DNA from 2 places in the Streptomyces glaucosporus genome. Region 1 is predicted to be linked to the other one. Evidence: predicted binding sites of a transcription regulator. Region 1 holds the regulator's gene; the other holds the start of a gene.
What was found. Region 1 encodes HspR, which represses chaperone genes until heat shock. Its sites were predicted from a motif close to TTGAGNNNNNNNNNCTCAA; they were not measured.
Positions count from the first base shown of each region.

Region 1 (15,331 bases):
TCGTCGAGAAGGACTACTACAAGGTCCTCGGCGTCCCCAAGGACGCCACCGAGGCGGAGATCAAGAAGGCGTACCGGAAGCTCGCCCGCGAGTACCACCCGGACGCCAACAAGGGCGACCGCCAGGCGGAGGAGCGCTTCAAGGAGATCTCCGAGGCGCACGACGTCCTGGGCGACCCCAAGCGCCGCAAGGAGTACGACGAGGCGCGCGCCCTCTTCGGCTCCGGCGGGTTCCGCGCCGGGCCGGGGACGGGCGGCGGCTTCAACTTCGACCTGGGCGACCTCTTCGGCGGCGCCCCGGGCGGAGGCGGGGCCGGCGGCTTCGGCGGCGGCCTCGGGGACGTCTTCGGCGGACTGTTCGGCCGGGGCGGCACCACGACGCGCACGCAGCCGCGCCGCGGCCAGGACGTCGAGTCCGAGGTGACGCTCAGCTTCACCGAGGCGGTGGACGGGGCCACGGTGCCGCTGCGGATGTCCAGCTCCGCGGCGTGCAAGGCCTGCTCGGGCACCGGCGACAAGAACGGCACCCCCCGGGTCTGCCCGACCTGTGTGGGCACCGGGCAGGTCAGCCGCGGCGGCGGGGGCGGTTTCTCGCTCACCGACCCGTGCGTGGACTGCAAGGGCCGCGGGCTGATCGCCCAGGACCCGTGCGAGGTCTGCAAGGGCAGCGGCCGGGCGACCAGCTCGCGCACGATGCAGGTCCGCATCCCCGCCGGGGTCTCGGACGGCCAGCGGATCAGGCTGCGGGGCAAGGGCGCGCCGGGCGAGCGCGGCGGACCGAACGGGGACCTCTACGTCGTGGTGCACGTCGAGCCGCACCCCGTGTTCGGCCGCAAGGGCGACAACCTGACGGTCACCGTGCCCGTCACCTTCCCGGAGGCGGCGCTCGGCGGCGAGATCAAGGTGCCGACCCTGGGCGGCCCGCCGGTCACCCTCAGGCTCCCCCCGGGCACGCCCAGCGGCAGGACCATGCGCGCCCGCGGCAAGGGGGCGGTGCGCAAGGATGGCACCCGGGGCGATCTGCTGGTCACCATAGAGGTGACGGTCCCGAAGAACCTGAGCGACAAGGCACGGGACCTGCTGGAGTCCTACCGTGACGCGACCGCCGGGGAGGACCCGCGGGCGGCGCTGTTCAAGGCCGCGAAGGGAGACTGACGAGATGGACGGGCACGGCCGCGGGCGACAGGGCCAGGGACGGATGCGCGGCAACCCCTACGAGCTGACGGACGACTCACCGGTGTACGTCATCTCGGTCGCGGCCCAGCTCTCCGGGCTCCACCCGCAGACGCTGCGGCAGTACGACCGTCTCGGCCTCGTGTCCCCCGACCGCACCGCGGGGCGCGGCCGCCGCTACTCGGCCCGCGACATCCAGCTGCTGCGGCAGGTGCAGCGGCTGTCGCAGGACGAGGGCATCAACCTCGCGGGCATCAAGCGCATCATCGAGCTGGAGAACCAGGTCGCGGCCCTCCAGGCCCAGGTGGCCGAGCTCCAGCAGGCGCTGGAGGGCGCGGCGCTGGCCATGCGCCAGCGCGAGGCGCAGGTCCACGCGTCCTACCGTCGCGACCTGGTGCCCTACCAGGAGGTGCAGCAGTCCAGCGCGCTGGTGGTCTGGCGCCCCCAGCGGGCCGCGGACTGACCGGACCGGCCGGACCGCCGGACCGGAATCATGCGGCGGGGCCGTCCGGAATCCCCCGGACGGCCGCCTCCGGTCACCCGACCGGCGGTGTGCGGATGGCCGGATGGCCTAAGCGGAGCGCAGCGTGAAGACATGGCCAAGATACGCGCAGTCATAGCCGCAGCCGTCACCGTCGCCACGTCCGCCGCGCTTCTGGGGGCTGCTCCGACGAACCCGCCCGGGCCCGTCCCCGGGGAGGAGCGCACGGCCGGGACGTCCCAGGCGCCCTGGCCGCAGGGCACCGTCGGGACGGTCGGGAAGCTCGTCGGGACCTACCCGGACGGGCAGCTCCTCACCTGCTCCGGAGCCGTGGTGGACGCACCCAACGGGAGCGTCGTCGTCACCGCCGCGCACTGTGTCCACAACCCCGGCGAGCCCCGCTGGGAAGAGGCCTGGTTCGTCCCCGGGTACGACCGCCACGGCACCGCGAACGTCGCCAGGGACGGCTGGCGCGTGACGTCCGTGCACATCGAGTCCGCCTGGAAGGGCGGAAGCCTGCCCCAGGCCCTGCCGTACGACTACGCGTTCCTGACCGTCGAGAAGAAGGACGGCCGGACGATCAAGGAGCGGGTGGGGGCCAACCGGATCGACTTCGAGCCCGTCGACCCCTCCAGGCACACCCTCGTCCTGGGCTACCCGGCCGCGGCGCCGTACGACGGCGAGACGCTCGGCCACTGCGCGGGCACGCCCACCCTGCTGACCGGCCGGGACACCCGGCAGCCCAACGTGGGCGGGCTGCTGCTGGAGTCCTGCGACCTCACCCAGGGGTCCAGCGGCGGACCGTGGCTCCAGGACTACGACGGGGCGAGCCAGTCCGGCACGGTCGTCGCCGTGATGTCGGTCGGCGACGACCGGGGCCGGGTGCTCGGCCGTCCTCTCCCGGAGGAGGCGCGGAAGCTGCTGGAGGCCGCCGGCGGGACCGCCGTCCGCTGAGCCGCCGTCCCACCGGGCCCGCCGGGCCGCTCGCCACCGCACCGCCGGCGTCGCAGGACGCCGGCGGTGCGGTGGCGAGCGGGGTCAGACGCTGCCCAGCGCCCGGTCCACGGCGATCTCGATCAGCACCCGCTCCGGGTTGGGGCGCGGGGTGCGGTGGTAGCGCTCGGCGTACCGGGCGACCGCTTCCGCGATCGCGTCGGGGTCGGTGCGCACGGTCGCGGCGCCCTCCAGGGTGGCCCAGCGCCGCCCGTCCACCTGGCAGACGGCGACCCGGGCGCCGCCGGGGCGTTCGGATCCGGCCAGGACGTGGGCGACCTTGGCGCTGCCGCGCCGGGTGATGACCCGGGCCAGGCCCGCGCCGGGGTCGTAGGTGACGCCGACCGGGACCACATGGGGGGTTCCGTCCGGCCGGAGGGTGGTCAGGGTGCACAGGTGCCGTTCGCGCCAGAAGGCGAGGTAGGCGTCTTCGGGGTTCCGGGGGTCCCGCCGTGATTGCGTGGCCATGATCCGGAAACTATCCCGTTTCCTCTCCCGCCCACGCCTTGAGTGCCTTAGACTCAACTTAGTGCATGTGGTTCATCGCAGAGTTGGCGACAGCAGGAGGAGCACGCACCCGTGGACGCCGAGCTGACGAACAGGAGCCGGGACGCGATCAGCGCGGCCGACAACCGCGCCCTCACCGGAGGCCACCCGGACATCACCCCCGCCCATCTGCTGCTGGCCCTTCTGGAGGGCCGCGACAACGAGAACATCCAGGACCTGCTCGCGGCCGTCGACGCCGACCAGGCCGCCCTGCGGTCCGGCGCCGAGCGCCTGCTGGCCGCCCTGCCCAGCGTGCAGGGCTCCACCGTGGCCCGGCCGCAGCCCGACCGCGAACTGCTGTCCGTCATCGCCGACGCCACCCAGCGGGCCAGGGAGCTGGGCGACACCTACGTCTCCACCGAGCACCTGCTGATCGGCCTGGCCGCCAAGGGCGGGCAGGCCGCCGCGCTCCTCGCGCAGCAGGGCGCCACCGCCGCCAGGCTGCTCGACGCCTTCGAGCGCAGCCGCGGCGGGCAGCGCGTCACCACGCCCGACCCCGAGGGCACCTACAAGGCCCTGGAGAAGTTCGGCACCGACCTCACCGCCGCCGCGCGCGAGGGCCGGCTCGACCCCGTCGTCGGCCGCGACCAGGAGATCCGCCGCGTGGTGCAGGTCCTCTCCCGGCGCACCAAGAACAACCCGGTGCTCATCGGCGAGCCCGGCGTCGGCAAGACCGCGGTCGTGGAGGGCCTGGCACAGCGCATCGTCAAGGGCGACGTGCCCGAGTCGCTGAAGAACAAGCGCCTGGTCGCCCTGGACCTGGGCGCGATGGTCGCGGGCGCCAAGTACCGGGGCGAGTTCGAGGAGCGGCTCAAGGCCGTCCTGGCGGAGATCAGGTCCAGCGAGGGGCGGATCGTCACCTTCATCGACGAGCTCCACACGGTCGTCGGGGCCGGCGCCGGCGGGGACTCGGCGATGGACGCGGGCAACATGCTCAAGCCGATGCTGGCCCGCGGCGAACTGCGGATGGTCGGCGCCACCACGCTGGACGAGTACCGCGAGCGGATCGAGAAGGACCCGGCCCTGGAGCGCCGCTTCCAGCAGGTGCTGGTCGCCGAGCCCACCGTCGAGGACACCATCGCGATCCTGCGCGGCCTCAAGGGACGCTACGAGGCGCACCACAAGGTGCAGATCTCCGACGGCGCGCTGGTGGCCGCCGCCGCCCTCTCCGACCGGTACATCACCTCCCGCTTCCTCCCGGACAAGGCCATCGACCTGGTGGACGAGGCCGCCTCCCGGCTGCGGATGGAGATCGACTCCTCGCCCGTGGAGATCGACGAGCTCCAGCGCGCCGTGGACCGGCTGAAGATGGAGGAGCTGGCCCTGGCCGGGGAGAGCGACGCCGCCTCCCGGGAGCGGCTGGAGCGGCTGCGCCGGGAGCTGGCCGACCGCGAGGAGGAGCTGCGCGGCCTCACCGCCCGCTGGGAGAAGGAGAAGCAGGGCCTCAACCGCGTCGGCGAGCTGAAGGAGAAGCTCGACGAGCTGCACGGCCAGGCCGAGCGCGCCCAGCGCGACGGCGACTTCGAGACCGCCTCCAAGCTGCTGTACGGCGAGATCCCGGCCCTGGAGCGGGAGCTGGAGGAGGCGTCGGCCGCCGAGGAGGAGGCCAGCGGCAAGGACACCATGGTCAAGGAGGAGGTCGGCGCGGACGACATCGCCGACGTCGTCGCCTCCTGGACCGGCATCCCCGCCGGGCGGCTGCTGGAGGGCGAGACCCAGAAGCTGCTGCGCATGGAGGAGGAACTGGGCAGGCGGCTGATCGGCCAGAACGAGGCCGTCCGGGCCGTCTCCGACGCCGTCCGCCGCTCCCGCGCCGGGATCTCCGACCCCGACCGGCCCACCGGCTCGTTCCTGTTCCTCGGCCCCACCGGCGTCGGGAAGACCGAGCTGGCCAAGGCGCTCGCCGACTTCCTCTTCGACGACGAGCGGGCCATGGTCCGCATCGACATGAGCGAGTACAGCGAGAAGCACTCGGTGGCCCGGCTGGTCGGCGCGCCTCCCGGCTACGTCGGCTACGAGGAGGGCGGCCAGCTCACCGAGGCCGTGCGGCGGCGCCCGTACAGCGTCGTGCTGCTGGACGAGGTGGAGAAGGCCCACCACGAGGTCTTCGACATCCTGCTCCAGGTCCTCGACGACGGGCGGCTGACCGACGGGCAGGGCCGGACGGTGGACTTCCGCAACACCATCCTCATCCTCACCTCCAACCTGGGCAGCCAGTTCCTGATGGACCCGCTCGCCAAGGAGGAGGAGAAGCGGGAGAAGGTCATGGCGACCGTCCGCTCCGCCTTCCGCCCGGAGTTCCTCAACCGGCTGGACGACCTGGTGATCTTCTCCGCGCTCAGCGGCGAGGAGCTGCGCCGCATCGCGAAGCTCCAGATCGACGCCCTCTCCCGGCGCCTCGCCGACCGGCGGCTCGCCCTGGACGTCACCGAGGCCGCGCTGGACTGGCTGGCGGTGGAGGGCAACGACCCCGCCTACGGCGCCCGGCCGCTGCGCCGCCTGGTCCAGACGGCGATCGGCGACCAGCTCGCCCGGGAGATCCTGGCGGGCGAGGTCCGCGACGGCGACACCGTCCGCGTCGACGTGGACCCGGAGCAGGAGGGCCTGGCCATCGGCGCGGTGCGGTAGCGGCACCGCCCGCCGGGGGATCCCTCCGTCCGCCGCCTCCCCTGCTCCGTACCGTCCGATCGCACCAGTCCGACGGACGCCGACGGACGCTGATGGACGAAGCCGCATGTCCGGGCTTGCCATCCCCGGGCCGGGGTAGGGGAGGATGGCAGGAATCGTATGAAGGGAAATCCACGGTGAGCATCGACCCGTCCTCGATTCCGAACTTCGGGGGCCAGCAGCCCGAGAAGCAGCCGACGGGACCCGCCGGTCCCATCGTCCCCGACCAGGACCTGGTCAAGCAGCTCCTCGACCAGATGGAGCTGAAGTACGTCGTCGACGACGAGGGTGACCTCGCGGCGCCGTGGGAGGAGTTCCGCACCTACTTCATGTTCCGGGGGGAGGAGGAGCAGCAGATCTTCTCCGTCCGGACGTTCTACGACCGCCCGCACTCCATCGAGGACAAGACCCGCCTCCTGGAGCTGATCGACGACTGGAACCGCCGCACGCTCTGGCCGAAGGTCTACACCCACACCCACGACGACGGCACGGTCCGCCTGATCGGCGAGGCCCAGATGCTGATCGGCGTCGGCGTCTCGCTGGAGCACTTCGTCTCCAGCACGGTGAGCTGGGTGCGGGCCTCGGTCGAGTTCGACCGGTGGCTGGTGGAGCAGCTCGGCCTGGCCAAGGACGTGGACTCCGACGGCCCCGGCGACTCCGACGGCGAGGGCTGACCCCGGCCCCCGCGGGATCCCGGGACACCTCCGCACGGCCCCGGGCGCACTCCCCGTGCGCCCGGGGCCGCCGCGCGTCCTCCGTGCCCCCGCGGGCGCTCAGCCGTCCCGCAGCCGCCGCAGACGGGACACCGCCTCCCGCAGCGTCTCCTCGCGCTTGCAGAACGCGAAGCGGACCTGGGCGCGGCCGGCGTCCGGGTCGTCGTAGAAGACGGCGTTGGGGACGGCGACCACGCCGCACCGCTCCGGCAGGCTCCGGCAGAAGGCCAGGCCGTCCTTCTCGCCGAGCGGGGCGATGTCGGTGGTGACGAAGTACGTGCCCTGCGGGCGGAACACCTCCAGGCCCGCGTCGGCGAGCCCGTCGGCGAGGACGTCCCGCTTGGCGCGCAGGTCCTCGCGGAAGGCGGTGAAGTACGCGTCCGGGAGGCGCAGCGCCTCCGCGACGGCGTACTGGAACGGGCCGGCGCTGACGTAGGTGAGGTACTGCTTGGCGGTCCGCACGGCCGTGACCAGGGGCGGGGACGCCGTGACCCAGCCGACCTTCCAGCCGGTGAAGGAGAAGGTCTTCCCCGCGGAGGAGATGGACACCGTGCGGTCGCGCATGCCGGGCAGGGAGATCAGCGGCACGTGCTCGCCGTCGAAGACCAGGTGCTCGTAGACCTCGTCGGTCACCACGAGGAGGTCGTGCTCCACCGCCAGCCCGGCGATCGCGGTCAGCTCCTCGCGGGTGAGGACCGTGCCGGTGGGGTTGTGCGGGGAGTTCAGCAGGAGCAGCCGGGTGCGGGGGGTGATCGCGTCCCGCAGGGCGTCCAGGTCGGGGCGGAAGCGGGGGGCGCGGAGGGTGAGGGGGACGCGCACCGCGCCGGCCATGGCGATGCAGGCGGCGTAGGAGTCGTAGTACGGCTCGAACGCGATGACCTCGTCCCCCGGCTCCAGCAGGGCCAGCAGCGCGGCGGCGATGGCCTCGGTGGCGCCGGCGGTGACCAGGACCTCGGTGTCGGGGTCGAAGTCCAGGCCGTGGAAGCGTCGCTGGTGCTCGGCGATCGCGGCCCGCAGCTCGGGGACGCCGGGGCCGGGCGGGTACTGGTTGCCGCGGCCGTCGCGCAGGGCGCGGACGGCGGCCTCCCGGACGGACTCGGGCCCGTCGGTGTCGGGGAAGCCCTGGCCGAGGTTGATCGCCCCCGTCCGGACGGCCAGCGCCGACATCTCGGCGAAGACCGTCGTGCCGAATGCGGCCAGGCGGCGGTTGAGCAGCGGTCGTCCGGAGGCGGTCATGCCGGACATCCTCCGCCGAACCGCCGGACTTCCTCAACCCCGCCGTGACCCGTACGGCCGCCGCGGCGGCCGTACGGCGGGGACGCCCCGGGCCGAACCTCTGGACTTGCTCAACTCCGTTTCCCGCAGGTCAGCGATGGGGCATCGTGGCCGCAAGCCCCGCACGGGGGAATGTGTGGACAAGGGGGCACCATGAGGTTCCTGGTCTTCTCGCTCGTCGCGCTGTTCGTGCTGCTGATCATCGCCGTGGCCGTCTCGGCCCGGAGGAGCGGCCGCCGCAAGACCTCCCGCGGAGGCGGTGACGGCTCCGACGGCGGCTCCTTCTTCGGCTGGTGGGCCGACGGGGGATCGTCCGACGGAGGCTCGTCGGACGGGGGCGGCGGCGGGGGCGGCTGCGGCGGGGGCGGCGGCGACTGACGGCCGTTCCGGACGCCCTCCGTCCAATCCTCTGGGTTCGCTCAATTCCGCTTTGAGCCGTGCGGGGCCGGGGCATCGTGAGGGCAGGCCCCGCACGGGGGAGTGCGTGGACAAGGGGGGCGCCATGGAACTCGTCCTGATCGCTGTGCTGTTCGTCTTTCCGTTTCTGTTCGTGGCCGGTCTGACGGCCCGCGGGCTCGTGAACGAGCGGCGCGACCGCCGCCACCCGGGCGCCGGCGGTTCCTCCGGCGCCTGGTGGCTCCGGGCCGGTTCGTCCCGCGGGAGCGGCTCGTCGCACGGCGGATGCGGCGGCGGTGGCGGTTGTGGTGGAGGCGGCTGCGGCGGGGGCTGCGGTGGCTGATACTCGTTCACTCGTACGGCGGTTGCAGAACGCCGGGGAGAACATCTGACCTGATAGACCCCCGTTGGCATGGAATGCTGACGAGATTGTGTGAAAAGCCTGTGAGCGGTATGCATTCCATGGTTCGGTGACTTCGTACACCCGAACCACACGTGGGCACGAACCGGCGCACAGACGGTCTCTCGGGCTCTCTTTCAGGCCATCTGCGAGGGGCGGGCCGGCCCACTCCCACTGCGTGCTTGCGGAGCCGTTCCATGCTCACCACCCTGAAGACCCCCTATTCCGACACCCGCGCCGGCGACCTCGCCTGGGCACTCGGACGCGAGCCCCTGCCCGCGCTGGCGGAGCTGGACCTCGAACTGTCCGGCCTCCACGTGCAGTTGAGGTTGCTCGGCGCCTCCCACCAAGTACTGCTCAGCGGTGCGGACGGCACCGTCTGCTCCGAGACCGTGGCATGCATGCCCGGCAGCAGGACACCGCTGCCACTGGGCGTGTCCAAGCGGATCGACGACTGGGAGTACGCGTTCGCGGCACGCGTCGAGAGACTCTCCGGCGGCTCCTTCGCGGGACGCGCGCAGGAGCTGCTCGCGCTCGTCGCGGACCACCCGCACGGCCTGGCCGGCACCTTCCCCGGCAGCCCGCACGCCTTCACCGCCCTGCTGGTGCAGCGCCTCGGCGGCCAGGTGCACTGGCGGACCTGGCACGCCTACCCGCAGGAGGGGAAGCTCGTCGTGACGCACACCCGGGTGGGGACGCGGGTGCGGGAGCCGGCGGGCGTGTGAGCCCGGTGCGCACCGCGCGTATCCGGCGCGCACCCGGCGTGGAGCCGCTCGCAAGACGCCTGTGCGGCCGTTTGTGCTAACCATTGCACCCTCGTGGGTGACAGGCTGTGCGTTTGAAGTCACGTAGCGTTCACAACATGATCGAAACGTCCGCTTCCGCGCAGGCGGGGCCGGCCGGGCACGCGCCGCACCGCGCCACGGCCGGGCTGCCCGTACCGGCCGGGGTCGGCCGCTTCCTCGTCCTCGCCGCGGTCTTCGTCTGCGCCGCCTGCGGGCTCGTCTACGAGCTCGTCCTCGTGGCCATGGGCTCCCATCTGGCGGGCGGCTCCGTCACCAACACCTCCGTGGTGCTGTCGGTGATGGTCTTCGCGATGGGCCTGGGCGCGCTGCTCGCCAAGCGGCTGCGCGTCCGAGCGGCTGCGGGCTTCGGAGCGGTCGAGGCGCTGCTGGCCCTGGTCGGGGGCGGCTCGGCGATGGCGCTGTACGGGTGCTTCGCCTGGTTCGGCGGATCCCGGGCCCCGCTGATCGGCTTCGCACTGGTCATCGGAGTGCTCATCGGCGCCGAGATGCCGCTGCTGATGACCCTCATCCAGCGGATCCGCAGGCAGGACGCGGGCGGAGCGGTCGCGGACCTGTTCGCCGCGGACTACGTGGGCGCCCTCGTCGGCGGACTCGCCTTCCCCTTCCTGCTGCTGCCGCTGCTGGGCCAGATCTCGGGAGCCCTGCTGGTCGGGGCGGTCAACGCCGCCGTGGGCTGCGCGATGGTGCTGGGGCTGTTCCGCGGGGACCTCTCCCGGCGCGCCCGCCGCGCCCTGCTCCTGGTCAACACCGCGATCACCGTGCTGCTGATCGCCGGCACCACCGTCGTCGGGCCCTTCGAACAGGCCGCGCGCCGGGCGGTGTACGGGGGCGAGGTGCGGTCGGCGGTGACCACCGACGGCCGGCGGATCGTGCTGGTCGAGAACGGTCCCCCCGCGGACGGAACGGGGCGGAGGGGAGTCGGCCTGTTCGTCGACGGCCGCCTGCGGATGTGCTCCCGGGACGAACGGCGCTACCACGAGGCGCTGGTCCACCCGGCCATGGCCGCCGGGCCGCACGGCCGGGTGCTGGTCCTGGGTGACGGCGACGGCCTCGCGCTGCGCGAGGTGTTGCGCCACCCCGCCGTCGGCTCGGTCACCCTGGTGGAGCCCGACGCCGGGGTGGTCGGACTGGCCCGCGCCGACGCCCTGCTCGGACGCCTCAACCGCCACTCCCTCGACGACCCCCGGGTGCGGGTCGAGACCGGCGACGTCTTCGACTGGCTGCGCTCCTGGCCGGAGTCCGGGCGGCAGCCGTACGACGTGATCGTCGTCGATCTCCCCGGACCCGCCTCGGCGGCGGACCCCCGGCCCTACTCCCAGGAGTTCTTCGGGCTGGCGGGCCGGGCCCTCGCCGGACGGGGGCGGCTGGCGGTGCACGCGGGCCCACCCGGGGAGGACCCGCACACCTACTGGACGGTGGAGGCCACGGTGCGGTCCGCGGGACTGGGCACCACCCCCTACGCGGTGGACGGGCGGCTCCCCGGCTCCTGCGCCGGGCCCGGGCACACGCGGCCCCCGGAGTCCGGACGGTCCGCCCACTGGGGGTTCGTCCTGGCGGCGCGGGACGCCGGCCCGCCCCTCGGCCTCCCGCCGGACGGCCCGCGTCCGCGCGCCGTCGGTCCGGAGGACCTCCGCCGCGCCGCCGCACGCGCGGCGGCGGACCGCGTCGCCGGCCTGCCCCCCTCCACCCTGACGCGCCCGCGTTACCGGGGGTGAGGGCCGGAGCGGCGGCGGGAGGCGCGACGTGCCGTGTCCGCACGGACCGGGCACTGGCGGGGGGTGTACTGGGTAGGCTCCGCCCCATGGAGCATGAGGTGTACGTTCCGTTCGCTGTCGGGGCCGTACGGGCGGCGCTCGCCGAACCGGAGCGCGTCGCGCGCTGCGTCCCGGGACTCCAGCCGGACGCGTCGGAGGCGGAGGCCGGGGACGGCGTGTCCCTCAGGGGCCGGCTGCGGGTGCGGATCGGCGGCTCCAGCATCACCTACCGCGGCGGCCTGCGCCTGACGCACGAGATGCGCGGAGCGGACGGCGGGAGCGGGGACGAGCGGTACACGGTCGGGGGCGAGGGCGCCGAGGCCCGGGGCGACGGCTCGGTGGAGCTGACCCTGACGGCCGTGCCGCGCCCGGCCGGCGACGGCGAGGGCACGGTGCTCGCCTGCACCGCGGAACTGCGCGGCACGGGCCGGATCACGGAGTTCGAGGAGAAGCAGCGGGAGAGCGCGGGACGCCGCCTGCTGGACCGTTTCGGCAGCGAGCTGGCCGCGAGCATGGCGGACGACCCGGTGTCCCCGGTGGACGCGCCCGGCCCGGCCGCCGGGACCGGCGGCATCGGTGAGCCCGACGACAACGAGCCGGTGATCCCCGGCATCCCCGCGCCCGAGACCCCCGGCTCCGCGGACGCCCGGGAACGGGACGCCGAACGCGCCGGGGCCGCGGAGGAACCGGAGGAACCGGAGACGCGGAACGAGCCGGACGAGCGGGAGAACCCGGAGGAACCGGGGGAGGGGGCGCGGTCCGGAAGCGTCTTCGACGTCGAGGTCCCGCCGTCCTCGCTCGACCCGGAGAGCGACGCCGCGTTCGACGGCGGGCCCGGTGGAGGCTTCGGCGACGACCTCGCCGGCAGGGACGCCGGGGACGGCGGGGACGAGGGGTTCGAGGGGGACTTCGGCGGTTTCGGCGGCCCCGACGACTTCGGTGGTTTCGGCGACGGCCTCGGCGAGGGGCCGTCGCCCGCCGAGGCCGAGGCGGCCCACGCCCGCCGTACGATGATCGGACGCAGCGCCGAGGAAGTGGACCACGCCCCGCCGCGCGGCCGCTACGCCCCCGTCCCCCCGCCCGAGTCCGCCTCCTCCGCCCTCGCCGTGCTGCGCTGGGCCGCCCCGGCGGCACTGGTGCTGGTCTCCGCGGTCGTCATCGGCCGGATGCTCAGGCGACGCCGCTGACCGACGCGGTTTAGGGTCGGTGGTGTGACGGTGCATGAGACAGAGAGCGGAGTGCGTCTGCGGGCCGGCGACGCCGAGGTGACCGTCGAGCCGGAGCACGGCTGCCGGATCGCCTCGCTGCGCATCGGCGGCACGGAGGTGCTGCGGCAGGGCGAGAGATACGGCTCGTTCGTGATGGCGCCCTGGTGCGGCCGGACCAGGAACGGACAGTTCCGCAACGGCGGCGAGCTTCACCGGATGCCCGTGAACGCCGGCGACCACGCCATCCACGGCCTCGTGCGCGGACGCCCCTGGCGCACGGCCCGCGTCGACGAGCTGAGCGCGTCCTTCTACTGCGACCTCGCCGACCCCTGGCCCTGGCCGGGCCGGGTGACCCAGGTGGTGGAGCTGGCCGGGGACGGCGGCGGACTCACCCTCACCCTGGGCGTGGAGACGTTCGGGGACTCCTTTCCGGCCCAGGCCGGCTGGCACCCCTGGTTCCTGCGCAACCTCGGCCGGGGCGGACAGGACGTCACCCTGGACTTCGCCCCCGCCTGGCAGGAGGAGCGCGGCGAGGACCACCTCCCCACCGGCCGCCGCGTCGAGCCGGGGCCCGGCCCCTGGGACGACTGCTTCGGGATGCCCGACGGGGTGGACGTGACGCTGACCTGGCCCGGGGAGCTGGAGTTGAAGGTCACCAGCCGCACCGAGTGGGTGGTGGTCTACGACCAGCAGGCCGAGGCCGTCTGCGTCGAGCCCCAGACCGGCCCGCCCAACGGACTCAACACCCACCCCCGCCTGGTCACGCCCATCGACCCGCTGGAGGTCACCACGGACTGGACGTGGCGCTCCCTGGCCTGAAGGGCTGGTCCGGGGGGCGCGGGGGCTGGCTTAGGCTCGTCGGCATGAGCGACGCGCGCGAGAAGCTGCTGCAGCAGATCAAGGACAAGGCCGTGGTCCACGGCAGGGTGACCCTCTCCTCCGGCAAGGAGGCCGACTACTACGTGGACCTGCGCCGGATCACCCTGGACGGGGAGGCCGCGCCGCTGGTCGGCCAGGTGATGCTCGACCTGACCGCCGGCGTGGAGTACGACGCGGTGGGCGGCCTGACCCTCGGCGCCGACCCGGTGGCCACCGCCATGCTGCACGCCGCCGCCGCGCGCGGACGGAAGCTGGACGCCTTCGTCGTCCGCAAGCAGGGCAAGGCCCACGGCCTCCAGCGCCGGATCGAGGGCCCGGACGTGGCGGGCCGCCGGGTGCTGGCCGTCGAGGACACCTCCACCACGGGCGGCTCGGTGCTCACGGCGGTCGAGGCGCTGCGGGAGGCGGGAGCGGAGGTCGTGGGCGTGGCCGTGATCGTCGAACGCGGCGCGGCCCCGGCGATCGAGAAGGCGGGCCTGCCGTACTTCCAGGCGTTCGGGCTGGAGGACCTGGGTCTGGAGTGACCCGTTCCGCGCCCTGGCACGAGGGCGCGAGACGTCCGGAGGGTCACCGTTTCACGTGAAACGGTGACCCTCCGTGGTGCGTGAGGGAGCGAAAGCATCCCCGTGTGTCGCGGCACGGGCCCGGCAGCCCGGCCCCTCCGGTGACGGCGCGGGAGACTCCTCCGCCCGTCCCGGGGCGCGGGGGTGGATCATTCGCGCAGGTCTGGGAGGATGGGGACGACGATGACGTCGATCCGTTGACCCACACCAGAGCCGAACACTTTTCGCAGACCATCAAGGAGCGGACAGATGCCCATCGCAACCCCCGAGGTCTACAACGAGATGCTCGACCGGGCGAAGGCCGGCAAGTTCGCCTACCCCGCCATCAACGTGACCTCGTCGCAGACGCTCCACGCCGCGCTGCGCGGCTTCGCCGAGGCGGAGAGCGACGGCATCATCCAGATCTCCACGGGCGGCGCGGAGTTCCTGGGCGGCCAGTACAACAAGGACATGGTGACCGGCGCGGTGGCGCTGGCCGAGTTCGCGCACGTGGTCGCCGAGAAGTACCCGGTCAACGTGGCCCTCCACACCGACCACTGCCCCAAGGACAAGCTGGACGGCTACGTCCGCCCGCTGCTGGAGATCTCCCGCAAGCGCGTCGAGGAGGGCCGCAACCCGCTCTTCCAGTCGCACATGTGGGACGGCTCGGCCGAGACCCTGGCCGACAACCTGGAGATCGCCCAGGAGCTCCTCGCCGCCGCTCAGGCCGCGAAGATCATCCTTGAGGTCGAGATCACCCCGACCGGCGGCGAGGAGGACGGCGTCAGCCACGAGATCAACGACGAGCTGTACACCACCGTCGAGGACGCGATCCGCACCGCCGAGGCGCTGGGCCTGGGCGAGAAGGGCCGCTACCTGCTGGCCGCCTCCTTCGGCAACGTCCACGGCGTCTACAAGCCGGGCAACGTCGTGCTCCGCCCCGAACTGCTGAAGGACCTGCAGGAGGGCGTGGCCGCCAAGTTCGGCAAGCAGAACCCGTTCGACTTCGTCTTCCACGGCGGCTCCGGCTCCACCGAGCAGGAGATCGCCACCGCGCTGGAGAACGGCGTGGTCAAGATGAACATCGACACCGACACCCAGTACGCGTTCACCCGCCCGGTCGTGGACCACATGTTCCGCAACTACGACGGCGTGCTCAAGGTGGACGGCGAGGTCGGCAACAAGAAGGCCTACGACCCGCGGAGCTGGGGCAAGCTCGCCGAGGCGGGCATGGCCGCTCGCATCGTCACGGCCTGCGAGAACCTGCGCTCCACCGGCACCCGGCTGAAGTAACGGAGGACGCGGCGCACGGCACCGCGCACCCGGCGGCGGACGAGCCCGGCACCCGGCGGTGCCGGGCTCGTCGCACACCAGGGGCGACCGTGCAGACTGGGCCCATGGCCATTCACGAGAACCTCCTCGGGGGACCGCCCCCGACCCACCTCCCCGACGACCCCGAGCCGCGCGAGCTGCTCGCCGCGGGCACCCCGCCCGCCGAG
Region 1 is NZ_BAAATJ010000019.1:944-16,274, forward strand. It holds gene dnaJ (molecular chaperone DnaJ) at 1-1,154, shown strand, start outside; gene ABD358_RS19260 (heat shock protein transcriptional repressor HspR) at 1,159-1,635, shown strand; gene ABD358_RS19265 (trypsin-like serine peptidase) at 1,768-2,607, shown strand; gene ABD358_RS19270 (pyridoxamine 5'-phosphate oxidase family protein) at 2,692-3,114, opposite strand; gene clpB (ATP-dependent chaperone ClpB) at 3,226-5,820, shown strand; gene ABD358_RS19280 (YbjN domain-containing protein) at 5,997-6,533, shown strand; gene ABD358_RS19285 (pyridoxal phosphate-dependent aminotransferase) at 6,633-7,817, opposite strand; gene ABD358_RS19290 (hypothetical protein) at 8,001-8,225, shown strand; gene ABD358_RS19295 (hypothetical protein) at 8,350-8,586, shown strand; gene ABD358_RS19300 (DUF2617 family protein) at 8,841-9,368, shown strand; gene ABD358_RS19305 (polyamine aminopropyltransferase) at 9,506-11,164, shown strand; gene ABD358_RS19310 (hypothetical protein) at 11,251-12,390, shown strand; gene ABD358_RS19315 (aldose epimerase family protein) at 12,421-13,230, shown strand; gene pyrE (orotate phosphoribosyltransferase) at 13,275-13,814, shown strand; gene fbaA (class II fructose-bisphosphate aldolase) at 14,103-15,125, shown strand; gene ABD358_RS19330 (DUF3151 domain-containing protein) at 15,230-15,331, shown strand, end outside.

Region 2 (15,331 bases), on a different contig from region 1:
TCTTCGCGGGGGCGGCCGGAGCCGCGGGCTCGGCGGGCTTCTTCTCGGGCGCCGGCGCGGGGGCCGGGGCCGCCTTCCGGGCGGGAGGCGCGGTCTGCGCCGGAGCCTGGGAGGTCTGGGAAGCCTGAGGGGCCTGCGGCTGGGCCGGCGGCTTCGAGGCTGTGGGGGCCGCGGCTCCTCCGGCGGCCTGTCCCGGCTTGTAGTCGGCGAAGAAGTCCCACCAGGCCCGGTCTACCGAGTTCGGGTCCTGGAGGTACTGCTGGTAGATCTCGTCGACGAGCCACTCGTTGGCACCGAAGCCGGCGGAGGGACTCTTTCCCTGCCCGTCCTGGCCGGTGTTGGGAGAACTCGAAGTCTTGGGGGCCTGTGGCGACACGGCGGCAACCGCCCTCTTCCGCTTACCTGTGTTGGTGGACAGCAGAAATAAAGGCTACGCCCCCCGCGCCGTTCGGTGCAGTCGGCATGGGGTCGGCGTCAGGTAAGTCACATCCAGCGGTATGTTTCGGTGCCTCGTTTGACGGGAAACACACCCGGTTCCACGGAATCAGGCGAGGTGGGAGCGGTGGAACGAGCCCGACGGCTCGCTCCTTCGAACCCCGACTCCTCAGACCCTACGTCAACTCCGCTTTGGACGTGTCGCCGGGAAGTGTGACGAGGATCCGGCAGCCGCGCGGGGATTCGGCCACCCGGATCCGCCCGCCGTGCAGATCCACCGCCCAGCGCGCGATGGCCAGCCCCAGCCCCGTGCCGCCGTCGCCGCCCTCCGCCGGGGCCGAGCGGCCGAAGCGCTCGAAGACCCGCTCGCGGTCCGCCTCGGGGATGCCCGGCCCCTCGTCCAGCACCTCCAGCTCCAGCGCCAGCGGGGACCGCCCGGGCCGCGCCCGCACGGTCACCCGGCCGTGGGGCGGGCTGTGCTTGACGGCGTTGTCGATCAGGTTGGCGACCACCTGGTGCAGCCGCTCGGTGTCCGCGTACGCGACCAGGCCCGGCGGGGAGACGTCCAGGTGGAGGTGGACGTCCGTGCGGGAGCGCCCCTCGCCCTTGGTCATGTTGGCCTCCTTGAGCACCCCCGACAGGTACGGCCACACCTCGAAGCGCCGGGTGTGCAGCGGCACCACGCCGTTGTCGAGCCGGGACAGGTCCAGCAGGTGCTCGACGAGGCGGCCCAGCCGCTCGGTCTGCCGCAGCGCGGTGTCCATGGTCGCCGGGTCGGCCCGGGAGACCCCGTCCACCACGTTCTCCAGCACCGCGCGCAGCGCCGCGATGGGGGTGCGCAACTCGTGGGAGACGTTGGCCACCAGCTCCTTGCGGTGCCGGTCGGCGGCCTCCAGGTCGGCGGCCATGAGGTTGAAGGCGTCGGCCAGCTCGCCCAGCTCGTCACGGCGCTGGACGCGGACCCGCCGGCTGTAGTCGCCGCGGGCCATCGAGCGGGCCGCGTCCGTCATCTCGTCCAGCGGCTCGGCCAGGCCGTGCGCCACGAACTGGGTGACCACCAGCGAGGCGATCACCGCGAGCAGGGCGATCACCCGCAGCTCGATGGCCGAGTAGAGCGCGACGATGGTCAGCGCCGTGGTGATCGCCACGGTGACGATCACCAGCGCGCCCAGCGCGGCCTTGACCGACCGCCTGGGGTCCACGGGCCGCAGGTTCTCCCAGAACCGGCCCCACAGGGACTGCCGGGGGACCACGCCCGGCCCGCTCAGGCCCAGTCGGAGGCCGGTGCGGGGGCCTCCAGCGCGTAGCCGACGCCGTGGACCGTGCGTATCCGCTCCGCGCCTATCTTCCGGCGCAGCGCCTTGATGTGGCTGTCGACCGTCCGCGTCCCGGAGGCGTCCGCCCAGTCCCACACCTCGGCCAGGAGCTGCTCGCGGGAGAGCACCGCGCGCGGCGAGTTGGCCAGGCAGACCAGCAGGTCGAACTCGGTCGGGGTGAGGTGGACGTCCTTGCCCGCCACCCGCACCCGGCGCTGGGCGTGGTCGATCTCCAGTTCGCCCAGCCGCAGGGTGCCCGAACGCGGGGAGGCCACGGCGAGGGCGGCCCGCTCGACGCGGCGCAGCAGCACGTGGACCCGGGCGACCAGCTCGCGCATGGAGAACGGCTTGGTCATGTAGTCGTCCGCACCGACCCCGAGGCCGACCAGCATGTCGGTCTCGTCGTCGCGGGCGGTGAGCATCAGCACCGGCACCGGACGCCGGGCCTGCACCCGGCGGCACACCTCCAGGCCGTCGAAGCCCGGCAGCATCACGTCCAGCACCAGCAGGTCGGGCTGCCACGCCTCGGCGGCCTCCACCGCGGCCGGGCCGTCCCCGGCCGTCCTGACCTGGAAGCCCTCGGCGCGCAGCCGCACGGCGATCGCCTCGGTGATCGTGGGGTCGTCCTCCACGACCAGGACCCGGCGCTGGCCCCCCGGGGTGGCCGCCGCGGGGGTGCCGGTGCCGTGCGTCTGCGTGGTGTTCCTGTGGTCCATGCGTCCCAGTCCTGCTGCCTCGGTTCCTTCCAGCAGCGTAGAGGGCCGCGGTGAGGCGCGCTACGCCGGTCGGGTGGCGAGGTGGACCACGTCCGGGACGCCCCGGGCGACGGGGACCTCTTCGGTGCGCACCCGGACGAACCCGGCGTCGCGCAGAGCCTCCTCGAACGCCGCGGACGGCCGCGCGGACCACACGGCCAGCACCCCGCCCGGGGCGAGCCGCCGGGCGCAGGCGGCGAGCCCGGCGGGGGAGTAGAGCGAGCCGTTGTCCTCGGTGACGGTCCAGCCGGGACCGTTGTCGACGTCCAGGCACAGGGCGTCGTACGGTTCGCCGCCGTCCGCCAGGTACGCGGCCAGGTCGGCGCGGACGACCTCCACGCGCGGGTCGGCCAGCGCGCCGGCGGTGATCGCGTCCAGCGGCCCGTCGCGGTGCCAGTCGACGACTGCCTCCTCCCGCTCGACCACCGTGATCCGCCCCCAGCGGGGCTCGGCCGCGGCCTCGGCCAGGGAGAAGCCGACGCCGAGCCCGCCGATCAGCACACCGGGCGCGGGCCGGGGGCCGGAGGCGTCCTCCAGCTCCCGGAGCGCGGCGCGGACCAGCAGCCGCTCGGAGCGGCCGTCGGAGGTGTCCATCAGGAAGCAGCCGTTGGCGATGATCTGGAACAGCTCCCCGTGCCGCCGCAGCACCACCTCGCCGTGGGGGCCCGTCCGGTGGTCCAGGACACGGGGCTGCTCCGCTGTCTCGTACGGGATCGGCATGCGCCTCATCCTGCCGCCGCCGCGCGGGGCGGGCGGGGAGAACGGACGAAGAGGGGGGTTCGCGGCGGAAGGGGCCCGCGGCGGAAGGGCCGCGGTGCGACGGGTGCTCCCGGGCCGCTCCTGGGGTGCTTCCGGGGTGTTTCCGGCGCGGACGCGCGGCATGTGCCGTGATGTTCCGATCGCTCAGGGCGAACACGTGTCGGGGAACACATGCACCGGCTCGGGCATTGAACAGACGTTGAGTCCTCCAAGCTCAATTTGCCTGCCGAGGGAGAGATCATGGCTCTGTCGCCCACAACGCTCACCCTGCCCGTGCTGCCGCTCGACAACGAGGTGGTGCTGCCCGGGATGGTGGTGCCCCTGGACCTGTCGGACGCCGAGGTGCGGGCCGCGGTGGAGGCCGCCCAGTCGGCCGCCGGCAGAGACGGCGGGGGCGGTGAGAACGGGGCGGGACGCGGGGAACGCCCGGAGAAGGGGGAGAAGCCCCGGGTGCTGCTGGTGCCGCGCGTGGACGGCACCTACGCGGGAATCGGCGTGCTCGGCCGCGTGGAGCAGGTCGGGCGGCTGGCCGACGGCGACCCCGGAGCGCTGATCCGCGGCCTGAGCCGGGTGCGGATCGGCGCCGGCACCACCGGGCCGGGCGCCGCGCTGTGGGTGGAGGGCACCGAGATCGAGGAGACCGCGTCCGGCACCGACGGCAGGCCCCCCAGCCCCGGCGCGGTCGCCGAGCTGGTCAAGGAGTACAAGGCCCTGGCGACGACCTGGCTGCGCAAGCGCGGCGCCTGGCAGGTCGTGGACCGCGTCCAGCAGATCGACGACGCCGGGCAGCTCGCCGACAATTCCGGCTACAGCCCGTTCCTGGGCGTCGAGCAGCGGGTGAAGCTGCTGGAGACCGTCGACCCGGTCGAGCGGCTGAGGCTCGCGACGGGCTGGCTCCGGGACCACCTGGCCGAGCAGGACGTGGCCGAGGCCATCGCCAAGGACGTCCAGGAGGGCGTGGACCGGCAGCAGCGCGAGTTCCTGCTCCGCCGCCAGCTGGAGGCCGTCCGCAAGGAGCTGGCCGAGCTGAACGGCGAGTCCGGCGACGAGGGCGACGACTACCGGGCCCGGGTGGAGGCCGCCGGTCTGCCCGGAAAGGTCCGCGAGGCCGCGCTCAAGGAGGTCGACAGGCTGGAGCGCGCCTCCGACCAGAGTCCGGAGAGCGGCTGGATCCGCACCTGGCTGGACACCGTCCTGGAGATGCCCTGGAACGAGCGGACCGAGGACGCGTACGACATCGCCGGCGCGCGCGCCGTCCTGGACGCCGACCACGCCGGGCTGGACGAGGTCAAGGAACGCATCATCGAGTACCTGGCGGTCCGCAAGCGCCGCGCCGAGCGCGCGGCGGACCCGGCCGGCGGAGCCGGCGGGGACGGTGGGGACGGTGGGGCCGGCGGGGAGCGGCCCGGCGGGCGGCGGGCCGGCGGCGCCGTGCTCGCCCTGGTCGGCCCGCCCGGCGTGGGCAAGACCTCCCTCGGGGAGAGCGTGGCCCGCGCCATGGGGCGGAGATTCGCCAGGGTGGCGCTGGGCGGCGTCCGCGACGAGGCCGAGATCCGAGGCCACCGGCGCACCTACGTCGGCGCGCTGCCGGGCCGGATCGTCCGGGCGGTCAAGGAGGCCGGCTCGATGAACCCGGTCGTTCTCCTCGACGAGATCGACAAGGTGGGCAGCGACTTCCGGGGCGACCCGGCCGCCGCCCTGCTGGAGGTCCTCGACCCCGCGCAGAACCACACCTTCCGGGACCACTACCTGGAGGTGGAGCTCGACCTGTCCGACGTCGTCTTCCTCGCCACGGCCAACGTCCTGGAGGCCATCCCGCAGCCGCTGCTGGACCGCATGGAACTGGTGCGGCTCGACGGCTACACCGAGGACGAGAAGGTCGTCATCGCCCGCGACCACCTGGTGCCCCGGCAGCGGGAGCTGGCCGGGCTGGCGGCGGACGAGGTGACGGTCGAGGAGGCCGCGCTGCGCAAGCTGGCCGGGGAGTACACGCGCGAGGCCGGCGTCCGCGACCTGGAGCGCTCCGTCGCGCGGGTGCTGCGGAAGATCGCCACCCGGCACGAGCTGGGGGAGCGCGAACTGCCGTACACCGTCGGCGTGGACGACCTGCGCCCGCTGATCGGCCGCCCGCACCACACCCCCGAGTCCGCCCAGGACTCGGCCGAGCGGCGCACGGCGGTGCCGGGCGTGGCCACCGGACTGGCGGTCACCGGCGCGGGAGGCGACGTGCTGTACGTCGAGGCGTCGCTGGCCGACCCGGAGACGGGCGGCTCGGGGCTGACCCTGACCGGCCAGCTCGGCGACGTGATGAAGGAGTCCGCCCACATCGCGCTCTCCTACCTGCGCTCGCGCGGCGCCGAACTGGAGCTCCCGGTCGGCGACCTGAAGGAGCGCGGCGTCCACCTGCACGTCCCGGCGGGCGCGGTGCCCAAGGACGGGCCGAGCGCGGGCATCACCATGACCACCGCGCTGGCCTCGCTGCTGTCGGGCCGTCAGGTCCGTCCGGACGTGGCGATGACCGGCGAGGTCTCGCTGACCGGCCGGGTGCTGCCGATCGGCGGGGTGAAGCAGAAGCTGCTGGCCGCGCACCGGGCGGGGATCACCACCGTGATCATCCCCAGGCGGAACGAGCCGGACCTGGACGACGTGCCCGAGGAGGTGCTGCGGACGCTGGACGTGAAACTGGTCTCCGACGTCCGCCAGGTCCTGGAGCTGGCGCTGACGCCGGCCGGTACGGAACTGCCCGTCGCGGCCTGAGCCGCCGGGCCGGTACGCGCCCGCCGCCCCGCCCCGCGCGGGGCGGCGGTTCGCGGTGGCGGCCGTCAGAACTCCACCAGCACCGCCGTCGCGTCGTCGTGGACCTTGCCGCGGGGGAAGGCCGTCCCGGCGCGGTCGGCGGACTCGGCGGCGCGCACCCGGGCGATGAGCGACCGCGGCCCCTCCGCGCGGAGCACCGCCATCAGCCCGGCCCAGTCGCCCAGGCGGAAGGTCTCCGCCCAGCGGGTGACCCCGTCGCTCAGCGCGGCCAGCGCGCGCACCCGCTCCCGCGGCACGGTTCCGGTCACGGCGCGGGAGGCCGCCTCCGGATCGGCCGCCGCGGTGAAGAAACCGCCCTCCGCGTTGCGCAGCCCCTCCAGGTACGCGGCGCGCTCCGCCGGCGGCAGCGCCCGCGCGGCGGGCCGCAGTCCGTCCAGCCGGGTGTCGAGCACGGGGGTCACGGAACCGTCCGGGCCCTCCAGCAGCAGCGCCGAGTCGGAGAGCACCAGATACTCGACGGCCGACTCGTCCCAGCGGACCAGCACCACGGTTGCCTGCGGCGTGCGAGCGTGAGAAAGGTCACAGCCCGGGCCGTGCGCGCGGGCCGTCCGCCCGATGGCCTCCGCGAGGCACTGGGCCAGCGTCCTGTCCCGCCGCGAACCGGACAGTTCGAGCAGCGTTCCGCCGAGGCGGGTCACGTACCAGGGCACGCCGTGGTCGCAGCCGACGTCCCGGGGCGGCGGAGTCACCCCGTCCAGCACCACCAGCGCTCCGCCGCGTCCTGCCGCAGGTAGGGCTGCCGACGCGTAGTCCTCGTTGGGGATCCGCGGGCTGCCGGGCTCGCTCGCCATCTCGATCCGCATGCGCGCCAGTCTGCCGGAGGGCCCGCGGGCGGGCGGCGGCAAGGAGCGGAACGGAGCGGAACGCCACCGGGGCACCGTCGTGACCTGCGGTTCCCGCCGGACTTCCACCGGAATGGGGGCGTCCGCGAAATGAAGGGCGAGCATCTTGCCAAAACCCCGGACGGATTTCCATCCCCCACCCGGCGTGTGGTCAAACTGTCGACCGGGCCGGAGTTGTTCGGCAACTCCTTGGTGATGTTCACTCCTTCGAGTGGCCCGGCACAGGGAACCGCCCCAATCCTCACGGCAGCGCTGGAAAGGTCGGTCGCCGCAGGTGAGCGCGGACGGGCGCGGTACGGTCCCTTGCCGCACACGTTGGACTGTCGCGTTCCGGGCAGGACCGGGACGGCGGAACGAGATTGCGAGCGCGGGTGGGGAAGAAGCGACTCCGGGGCAGCCGGCAGAACCAGCAGGACACCACGGTCTCCACGGCGGCCTCCACGGTCTCCACGTCCGCGCGCAGGGCACGGGTGCGCAACCGGCTGCTGGTGTCGGTCACCCTGTGCGCCGTCGCCGTCCTCGCCGCGGGCGCGCCCGGAGTGGCCACCGCCTCCCACGACCTGACGGAGTCCCAGCGGCTGGTGGACCGCGCCGACCTGGGCCTGCGAGCGATCTCCCTCTCCCACGCCCTCGCCGACGAGCGGGACGCCGTCGTCCGCCGCGCGGCCGCGGCCGCCGGTGACGGAACCGGAAACGGAGCGGGGGACCCGGGGGCCGCCGGGAACGAGGCGCTCCCCGGAGACCCGGGCCTCCCCGGCAGCGAGGGCCTCCCCGCGGACCAGGGGACCGCCGGGGACCAGGCGACCCCCGAAGGCGGGAAGGCCTCCGAGGCCGGGGGACCCACCGGGGCGGAACGCGCCCGCGTGGACAGCCGGATCCGCGAGCTGCGCGCCGACGCGCCCGCCGGCGTGCGGCGACTGCTGGAGGAGTTCCCCGCCGTCCGGAAGCGGGCCCTGGCCGGGCGGAGCGACGCCGGGGAGGCCTACGACGCCTACACCCGGGTCATCCAGTCCCTCGGCGGCATCACCGCCGCCACCACCCGGGCCCTGCCGGGCCGGGCGGAGAACGCCACGGCCGACGCGCTCCCCGACCTCGGCCGCGCCGCCGAGCAGGCGTCCGCCGCCCGCGGACTGCTGCTGGCCGCGCTGGCCGCCGGAGGCGCACAGCCGGAGCTGACCGCGGCGGGCCAGCAGGCCCACCTGCGCGAACAGGCCGCCCTGGCCGACTTCCGGCAGACCGCGCGGGCCGCCGACCGCGACGCGTACGACAGGACGGTCACCGGCACCGACGTCACCCTGGCCGAGCGCTACCTCGCCCGCCTCACCGACCAGCCGCGGCTGGACGCCCGGGACCTGCAACTGAACCGCGCCCGCGTCGGGACCGCGCTGAACGCCCGCGTGGACCGCATGCGCAGCATGGAGTCCTCGCTGGCCGTCGCCGAGGTGGAGCGGCTGAGGAAGCTGCGCGACGACGACCTCACCGCCCTGGAACTGCGCATCGCCCTGCTGGGGATCTGCCTGCTGCTGACGGTCGGCATCAGCGTCCAGACCGCCCGGTCGACGACCCGGCCGCTGGCCGTCCTCAGGCTCGGAACCCAGCGGGTCGCCGACGACCCGGTGGGCCAGGAGCCGGTGGCGTACAAGGGGCGCAACGACGAGTTCGCCGACGTCGTACGCGCCGTCAACCGGCTGCGAGAGGCCGCCGTCGCCCTGCACGAACGCGCCGGCGAGGCCGAGGCCCAGGCCGTCGAACTCGCCGCCGAGCGCAAGCGGCTGCAGCGCGAGCTCACGGCCATGGGCGAGCGGCTGGAGGGCGGGAGCGGCGTCTCCCACGGCACGTTCGTCCATCTCGCGCTGCGCACCCTGGGTCTGGTGGAGCGCCAGCTCGCCCTCCTGGACGGCATGGAGCACCAGGAGAAGGAGCCGGAGCGGCTCGCGGCCCTCTTCAAGCTCGACCACCTCGCCACCCGGATGCGGCGCCACAGCGAGAACCTGCTGCTCCTGGCCGGAGCCGAGCATGCCACCGGCCAGGTGGAGCCGGTGCCGCTGCTGGACGTGCTGCGCGCGGCGATCAGCGAGGTCGACCGCTACGAGCGGGTGGAGCTGACCGGACTGCCCCAGCACGCCCAGGTCTCCGGCCCCGCCGCCGGCGACGTCAGCCACCTGATCGCCGAACTGGTCGACAACGCCATGGCCTTCTCCCCGCCGGAGAGCGGGGTGCGGCTCTCCGGCTGGAAGCTGGAGAGCGGCGAGATCGTGCTCTCCGTCCAGGACGAGGGCATCGGCGTCACCTCCGAGCGTCTGGCCGAACTCAACGCCCAGCTGGCGGGCGAGCACCAGGGCGGCCCGGAGGACGACAGCGCGCTGGGCATGGGCCTGTACGTGGTGGCCCGCCTCGCCGCGCGGCACAGGATCAAGGTGGAGCTGCGCGAGCAGGAGCAGGGGGGCATCGCCGCGGTCGTCGTCCTGCCGAAGGCCCTGCTGCCGGACCGTCCGATGCCGGGGGCGGCCGTGAAGGCCGCCGTGGGCGAGGTGCCGGTCCTGCCGGGCACGGTCGCCGAGGCCAACGACAACGCGCTGCCGTCCCGCAAGTCCCGGGCGGAGAAGACGGAGGACGCGGAAAACGCGGCGGACGCGGAAAACACGGCGGACGCGGCGGACGAGGACGCCGGGGCGTCCGGGCCGGCGGAGCCCGCGGGGTCCGCCGGGGAGTCCGGGGCACCGGAGGAGTCCGCCCCCGCCGAGCACGGCCGGACCGAGGACGAGGCGCCGGTTCCCGGCCCCCTCCCGGAGGAGGAGTCCGCCCCCGCCGGACGGACCGTCACCGCCAAGGGGCTCCCCAAGCGGACCCCCCGGACCGTGCCGACCGGCGCCTCGGTCCCCCGTCCCCGCGCGGGCGGGCTGAAGGCCGAGGAACTGCGGCGGCGGCTCGGCGGCTTCCAGCAGGGCGCCCGGGAGGGCCTGCGGGAGGCGGAGGCCCGGATCGCCGCGGAGGAGAGCGGCCGAGCGAAGCCGACCGGTACGGGCGGCACTGTTGAGGAGGCACGGAAGTGAACGCGCCCAGCACCGCACACACGCCCAGCAAGGAGGCCCGCAACCTGCGCTGGCTGCTGGCCAAGCTGGTCGACGAGGTCCCCGGCGTACGGTCCGTCGCCGTGGTGTCCTCCGACGGGCTGCTCCTGCTGTCCTACGACCCCGACGGGACCGCCGGGCCCGGGAGCGGCCCGACCCGCGGGGAGGAGGGGAAGCGGGCGCCGAGCGGCCCGCGGGGCTCCAGCGCCGACCTGGCGACCATCGTCTCCGGGCTCGGCTCCCTGACCCAGGGCGCCGCGCGGGTGCTGGACGGCGGCCCCGTCAAGCAGACCGTGGTCGCGATGGACGAGGGCAGCCTGTTCGTGATGGCGATCAGCGACGGCTCGCTGCTCGGCGTCCACGCCGACCCCGACTGCGACATGAGCGTCGTCGCGTACCACATGGCCCTCTTCGTCGGCCGGGCCGGACACGTCCTCACCCCCGAACTCCGCACCGAACTGCGCGCGTCGATGGAGGATACGGACCAGTGACGTCCAGCAGCAGCCCCCTGCCCCTGCGCAAACCCGCGCGGGTCCGCCCCTACTCCCTCACCGGCGGACGCACCCGCTTCGGCCACGTCCTGCTGGTGGAGACCCTCGTCGGCGCCATCGAGGCGCCCGAGGCGCACCGGGAGCTGACCTCGGGCGGCCTGCGCGACCGGGTGATGCCCGAGATGAGGGCCATCGTCGAGCTGTGCCGCCGGATCAGGTCGGTCGCCGAGATCGCCGCCCGCCTGCGGATGCCGCTGGGCGTGGTGCGCGTGCTGCTCAGCGACCTCGCCGACCAGGGGCGGATCCGGGTCTACGGCACCGGATACGACGGCGCCCGTCCCGACCGCGCACTGCTGGAAAGGGTGCTGGGTGGACTCCGCAAGCTCTGACACCCGGGAAGACCCCGCAAGAGACACCACAGGAAACACCGCAAGAGACACCGCAAGAGACACCACAGTGGAAGACCCCCAGAGGAACACCGGGGAGGGCTCCGAGGAGCGCCTGCCCCGGCAGGAGGAGCGCGACCGCGCGCCCATCGCCGTCAAGATCGTGGTGGCGGGGGGCTTCGGCGTGGGCAAGACGACCTTCGTCGGCTCGGTCTCCGAGATCGAGCCGCTGACCACCGAAGCGGTGATGACCCAGGCGAGCGAGGACACCGACGACCTCACCGCCACCCCGGACAAGACCACCACCACGGTCGCCATGGACTTCGGCCGCATCACCCTGGAGTCCGACCTGGTGCTCTACCTGTTCGGCACCCCCGGCCAGCGGCGTTTCTGGTTCATGTGGGACGACCTGGTGCGCGGCGCGATCGGCGCCGTGGTCATGGCCGACACCCGGCGGCTGGAGGACTGCTTCCCGGCGCTCGACTACTTCGAGAGCTGCGGCCTGCCGTACGTCGTCGCCGTCAACCACTTCGAGGGGACGGAGTACTACGAGCCCGAGGACGTGCGCGAGGCGCTGTCCGTCCCGGCCCAGGTGCCCGTCCTGGTCATGGACGCGCGCAAGAGGGACACGGTCGTGGACTCGCTGACGGCGCTCGTCGGCCACGCCCTGGACCTCACGCCCGCCTGACCCGGGCGGCCCTCCCGCCCGGGGAACCCGGCGGGAGGACCGGGCCGGGACACCGCCGGGACCCATCCGTCCACCACATCCAGGCACCCCAGGGGAGATCCGCCATGCGGAAAATACTCATCGTCGGGGCCGGCCAGTCCGGTCTCCAGCTCGCGCTCGGCCTCCAGGCGCACGGCTACGAGGTCACCGTGATGTCCAACCGCACGGCGGACGAGATCCGCGGCGGCCGGGTCATGTCCACCCAGTGCATGTTCGACCAGGCCCTCCAGCACGAGCGGGACCTGGGGATCAACTTCTGGGAGAGCCAGAGCCCGAGGACCGAGGGCCTGGGCGTCTCGGTCGCCGGCCCCGACGGTTCGCGCGTCGTCGACTGGCTCGGCCGGCTCGACGGCTACGCGCAGTCCGTGGACCAGCGCCTGAAGATGGCGGGCTGGCTGGAGACCTTCGCGCAGCGCGGCGGCCGGCTGGTCGTCCACGGCGCGACGGTCTCCGACCTGGACTTCTTCGCCCGCACCTACGACCTGGTGCTCGTCGCGGCGGGCAAGGGCGAGCTGGTGTCGATGTTCGAGCGCGACGCCTCCCGCTCCCCCTACGACAAGCCGCAGCGCTCGCTGGCGGTGTCCTACGTGCACGGCCTGGAACGGCGCCCGGAGCACCCCGACACCCTGGCGGTCCGCTTCAACCTGGTGCCGGGCGTCGGCGAGCTGTTCATGATCCCCGGCTACACCCTCTCCGGCGCCTGCGACATCCTGTTCTGGGAGGGCGTCCCCGGCGGTCCGCTGGACGTCTTCCAGGGCGTCAGGGACCCCGCCGAGCACCTGGCCCTCACGCTGGAGCTGATGAAGCGCTTCACCCCCTGGGAGTATGAGCGGGCCCGCAAGGTCGAGCTGACCGACGCGGGCGCCACGCTCGCCGGCCGCTACCCGCCGACCGTCCGCAAGCCGATCGGCCGGCTGCCCTCGGGCGGCACGGTGCTGGGCGTGGCCGACGTGGTGGTGGCCAACGACCCGATCACGGGTCAGGGCTCCAACACAGCCTCCAAGTGCGCCGCCATCTACCTGGCCTCGATCCTGGAACGGGGTGACGGGCCCTTCGACGAGGAGTGGATGCAGGCCACGTTCGACCTCTTCTGGGAGAAGGTCGCCCGGCACGTCACCACGTGGTCGAACGGGCTGCTGGCGCCGCCGCCGGAGCACGTCCTGAAGCTGATCGGCGCGGGCGCGCAGCACCAGGAGCTGGCGGACCGCTTCGCCAACTGCTTCAGCGACCCCTCCGACCTGGAGAACTGGTTCTTCGACCCGGAGAAGGCGGAGTCCTACCTGGCGAGCCTCGCCGCCTCCTGAGCGCGGGCACCGTCCGGCGGCCGTCGTGTCACGGGCCGCCGGACGGTCGCGGGGCCTGCTCCAGGCGGCGCAGGCGGTCCAGTTCCTCGTCGGTGAGCGAGACGAGCAGCCGCTGGACCTCCGCCAGCCGCCGCCCGGCCTCGTCCCGCTGCCGCTCGCGCCGCGCGGCGAGCGTCCGCTGCCGGTCCAGGATCCGCCGCGCGGCGGACGCCAGGGCGGCCAGCCGGCGTTCCCCGGCGGCCAGCCGCCCGGCCAGGGCGTGCTGACGCGCCGCCATCCGGTCCAGCGCCCGCCCGTACTCGAACACCGCCCGCGCGTCCCGTTCGTCGCGGCCGAGCAGCAGCCGCAGGTGGGGCGGGAAGGTCCCGGCGCCCCGGTACTGCTGCCGGGCGACCCGTCCGGCCTCGTCCCGCGCCTCGTCCAGCCGGACGCGGGTGTCTGCCAGGCGGTCCTGGAAGCTGACGACGCGGGACCGCTGCGCCGTCAGCTCCCGCTCGGTCGAACGGTACGCCGCGGTCGCGGCCTCGCTGCGGCGGTGCGCCTCCCGCAGGCGGAGGAGGAGTTCACCGACGGGTTCCCCGGCGGTCCCGGCGCGGGGGACGGCGCCGGCGGGTGTCCGCGGCGCGGCGGGGACGGCAGTGGCGAGCAGCACGGCGGCCACGGCGGCCACGGTCACCGCCGCCCGTGGGGACCGCGCTCGGCTTCCCCGCGCCCCGGACACCGCCTCACCTCCGCCTCCGTGCCGACCGTGGGGGTACCCGGCGATCGTGGCACGCGGGGCCGGGGCCGGCCTCCCGGCGGTGCTCCGGATGCGGCGATCGCGGGAACCGGAGCACCGGCCGGGTGAGCGTCACCCTCCGCGCGGCCCCGTCAGGAGGGCCGCTTGAGCGTGACGGTCAGCGCCCAGTCGGAGGGCCGTTCGGTGTACATCACCGCGCCCGCCAGGTCGCTCTCCCGGGCGGGGGTGACGTCGTCGTAGGGGAAGGCGTAGCCGCGGCCGTCGGCCACCAGTTCGTGGACCAGGCGCGCGTACTCGTGCCGGGGGCCGTGGACGTAGAAGTCCTGGGAGGTGGCGTCGGGCTGGGAGGGGTTGCTCACCAGGGTGGTCCGGCAGAACGCGGCGCCCAGCACGGCGGCGATGCGGCCCTGCTGGGTGGCGTTGATCCCGTGGAGGGAGCCGTCGCAGCCGAAGATGTCGGCCTCGGCGGTGGATCCGGCCGTTCCGGGCTTGGGGAAGGAGTTCGGGGAGCCGTCGGTGATGCCCTCGAAGACCAGCCGGTCGCCGCGGGTGCGGCCGACCACGGTCTTCCCCGGCCAGACGTCGCCGAGGGTGATCCGCAGGTCCTTCCCCCCGTCGGCGCGGTAGGTGTGCCAGACCTCGTCGACGTAGGACCGGTAGTGCCCGGCGAACACGTCCTTGCCCAGGCCGGGGAGCTTGGCCGGACTGGAGACCCGCACCAGCCTGCCGCCGTCGTACAGCGCGCACCTGCCCCAGTCGCCGCCCGCCTGCTTGAGCCGCTCGGCCAGTGCGGCGGTGCCGCCCGCGGGCATGCCGCCGACGTGCTGCACCGCTCCGCTGCCGGGGGTGAGGGTGAGGGCGATGGGGAGGGCGACGCCGTCGACGCAGGTGATGTTGCCCCAGATCCCGCTCGGGTTGTAGGTGAACTCGCAGTAGTCCCAGACCGTGCGGTACGAGGGGTCGGAGGGGTTGGCGGCCGAGGGCTGGACGAGGGCGCCCGCGGGGGCTCCGGCGTTGGGGTTGGCGAAGAAGGCCACGCTCCGGCCGAGGGAGAAGTACACCCGGGCGCCGGTGAGGTGGGTGTTCAGCCGGATGTCCTGCCCGAACGGCAGCCGGTGCGAGTCCAGGAAGCCGCTCAGGTCGTGCATCCGCTCGGACGGGTTGGGGATCGGGTCCAGGCGGCCGGTGGAGGGGTTGAGGAAGCCCTGTCCGCCGCCGGGGTAGTCGGCGTGGAGGTAGGCGAACACGGTGGACTGGCCGGTCTCGTCGGCCAGCCGCAGGGTCGGGGCCGCGGCGGCCGCGGGGGAGGCGAAGCCGGTGGAGGTGGCGGCGTAGCCGATGACGGGGGCGGAGAGGGCTGCGGCGGACAGGCCGATGAACCTTCTGCGGGACACCACGGTGGGGATCTCCTGTGGGGGACGTGGCTAATGGCGTGAGCACGACAAAGGGAGCCGTGCGTCCGGTCACCGCCCGAAGGGAGGAGGGGAGGGCCGGATGCCGCCACTGTGGTCAGCGGACGCGCAAAGGTCAAGACCTTTCGTGGAGAGCGCTCTCATTTAAGGTTCGCTTACAACTCCTGAAAGCTTCAGGCGAGTTGGAGTCCGCTCGCGGCCACCGCCCGAACGGGCGCTCCGCCGGCTCGCGGCCCCCGGACGCCCGGCCCCGCCGCGCCGCCCCGGGGCTCAGCCG
Region 2 is NZ_BAAATJ010000012.1:12,593-27,923, reverse strand. It holds gene ABD358_RS14590 (multifunctional oxoglutarate decarboxylase/oxoglutarate dehydrogenase thiamine pyrophosphate-binding subunit/dihydrolipoyllysine-residue succinyltransferase subunit) at 1-376, opposite strand, end outside; gene ABD358_RS14585 (HAMP domain-containing sensor histidine kinase) at 612-1,688, opposite strand; gene ABD358_RS14580 (response regulator transcription factor) at 1,700-2,467, opposite strand; gene ABD358_RS14575 (spermidine synthase family protein) at 2,528-3,226, opposite strand; gene lon (endopeptidase La) at 3,506-6,022, shown strand; gene ABD358_RS14565 (protein phosphatase 2C domain-containing protein) at 6,088-6,885, opposite strand; gene ABD358_RS14560 (sensor histidine kinase) at 7,296-9,977, shown strand; gene ABD358_RS14555 (roadblock/LC7 domain-containing protein) at 9,974-10,486, shown strand; gene ABD358_RS14550 (DUF742 domain-containing protein) at 10,483-10,875, shown strand; gene ABD358_RS14545 (GTP-binding protein) at 10,988-11,560, shown strand; gene ABD358_RS14540 (styrene monooxygenase/indole monooxygenase family protein) at 11,665-12,903, shown strand; gene ABD358_RS14535 (coiled-coil domain-containing protein) at 12,932-13,564, opposite strand; gene ABD358_RS14530 (glycoside hydrolase family 64 protein) at 13,774-15,039, opposite strand; gene ABD358_RS14525 (hypothetical protein) at 15,325-15,331, opposite strand, start outside.
Region 2: the regulator HspR is predicted to act here: its motif matches at 3,465-3,483, upstream of lon (endopeptidase La).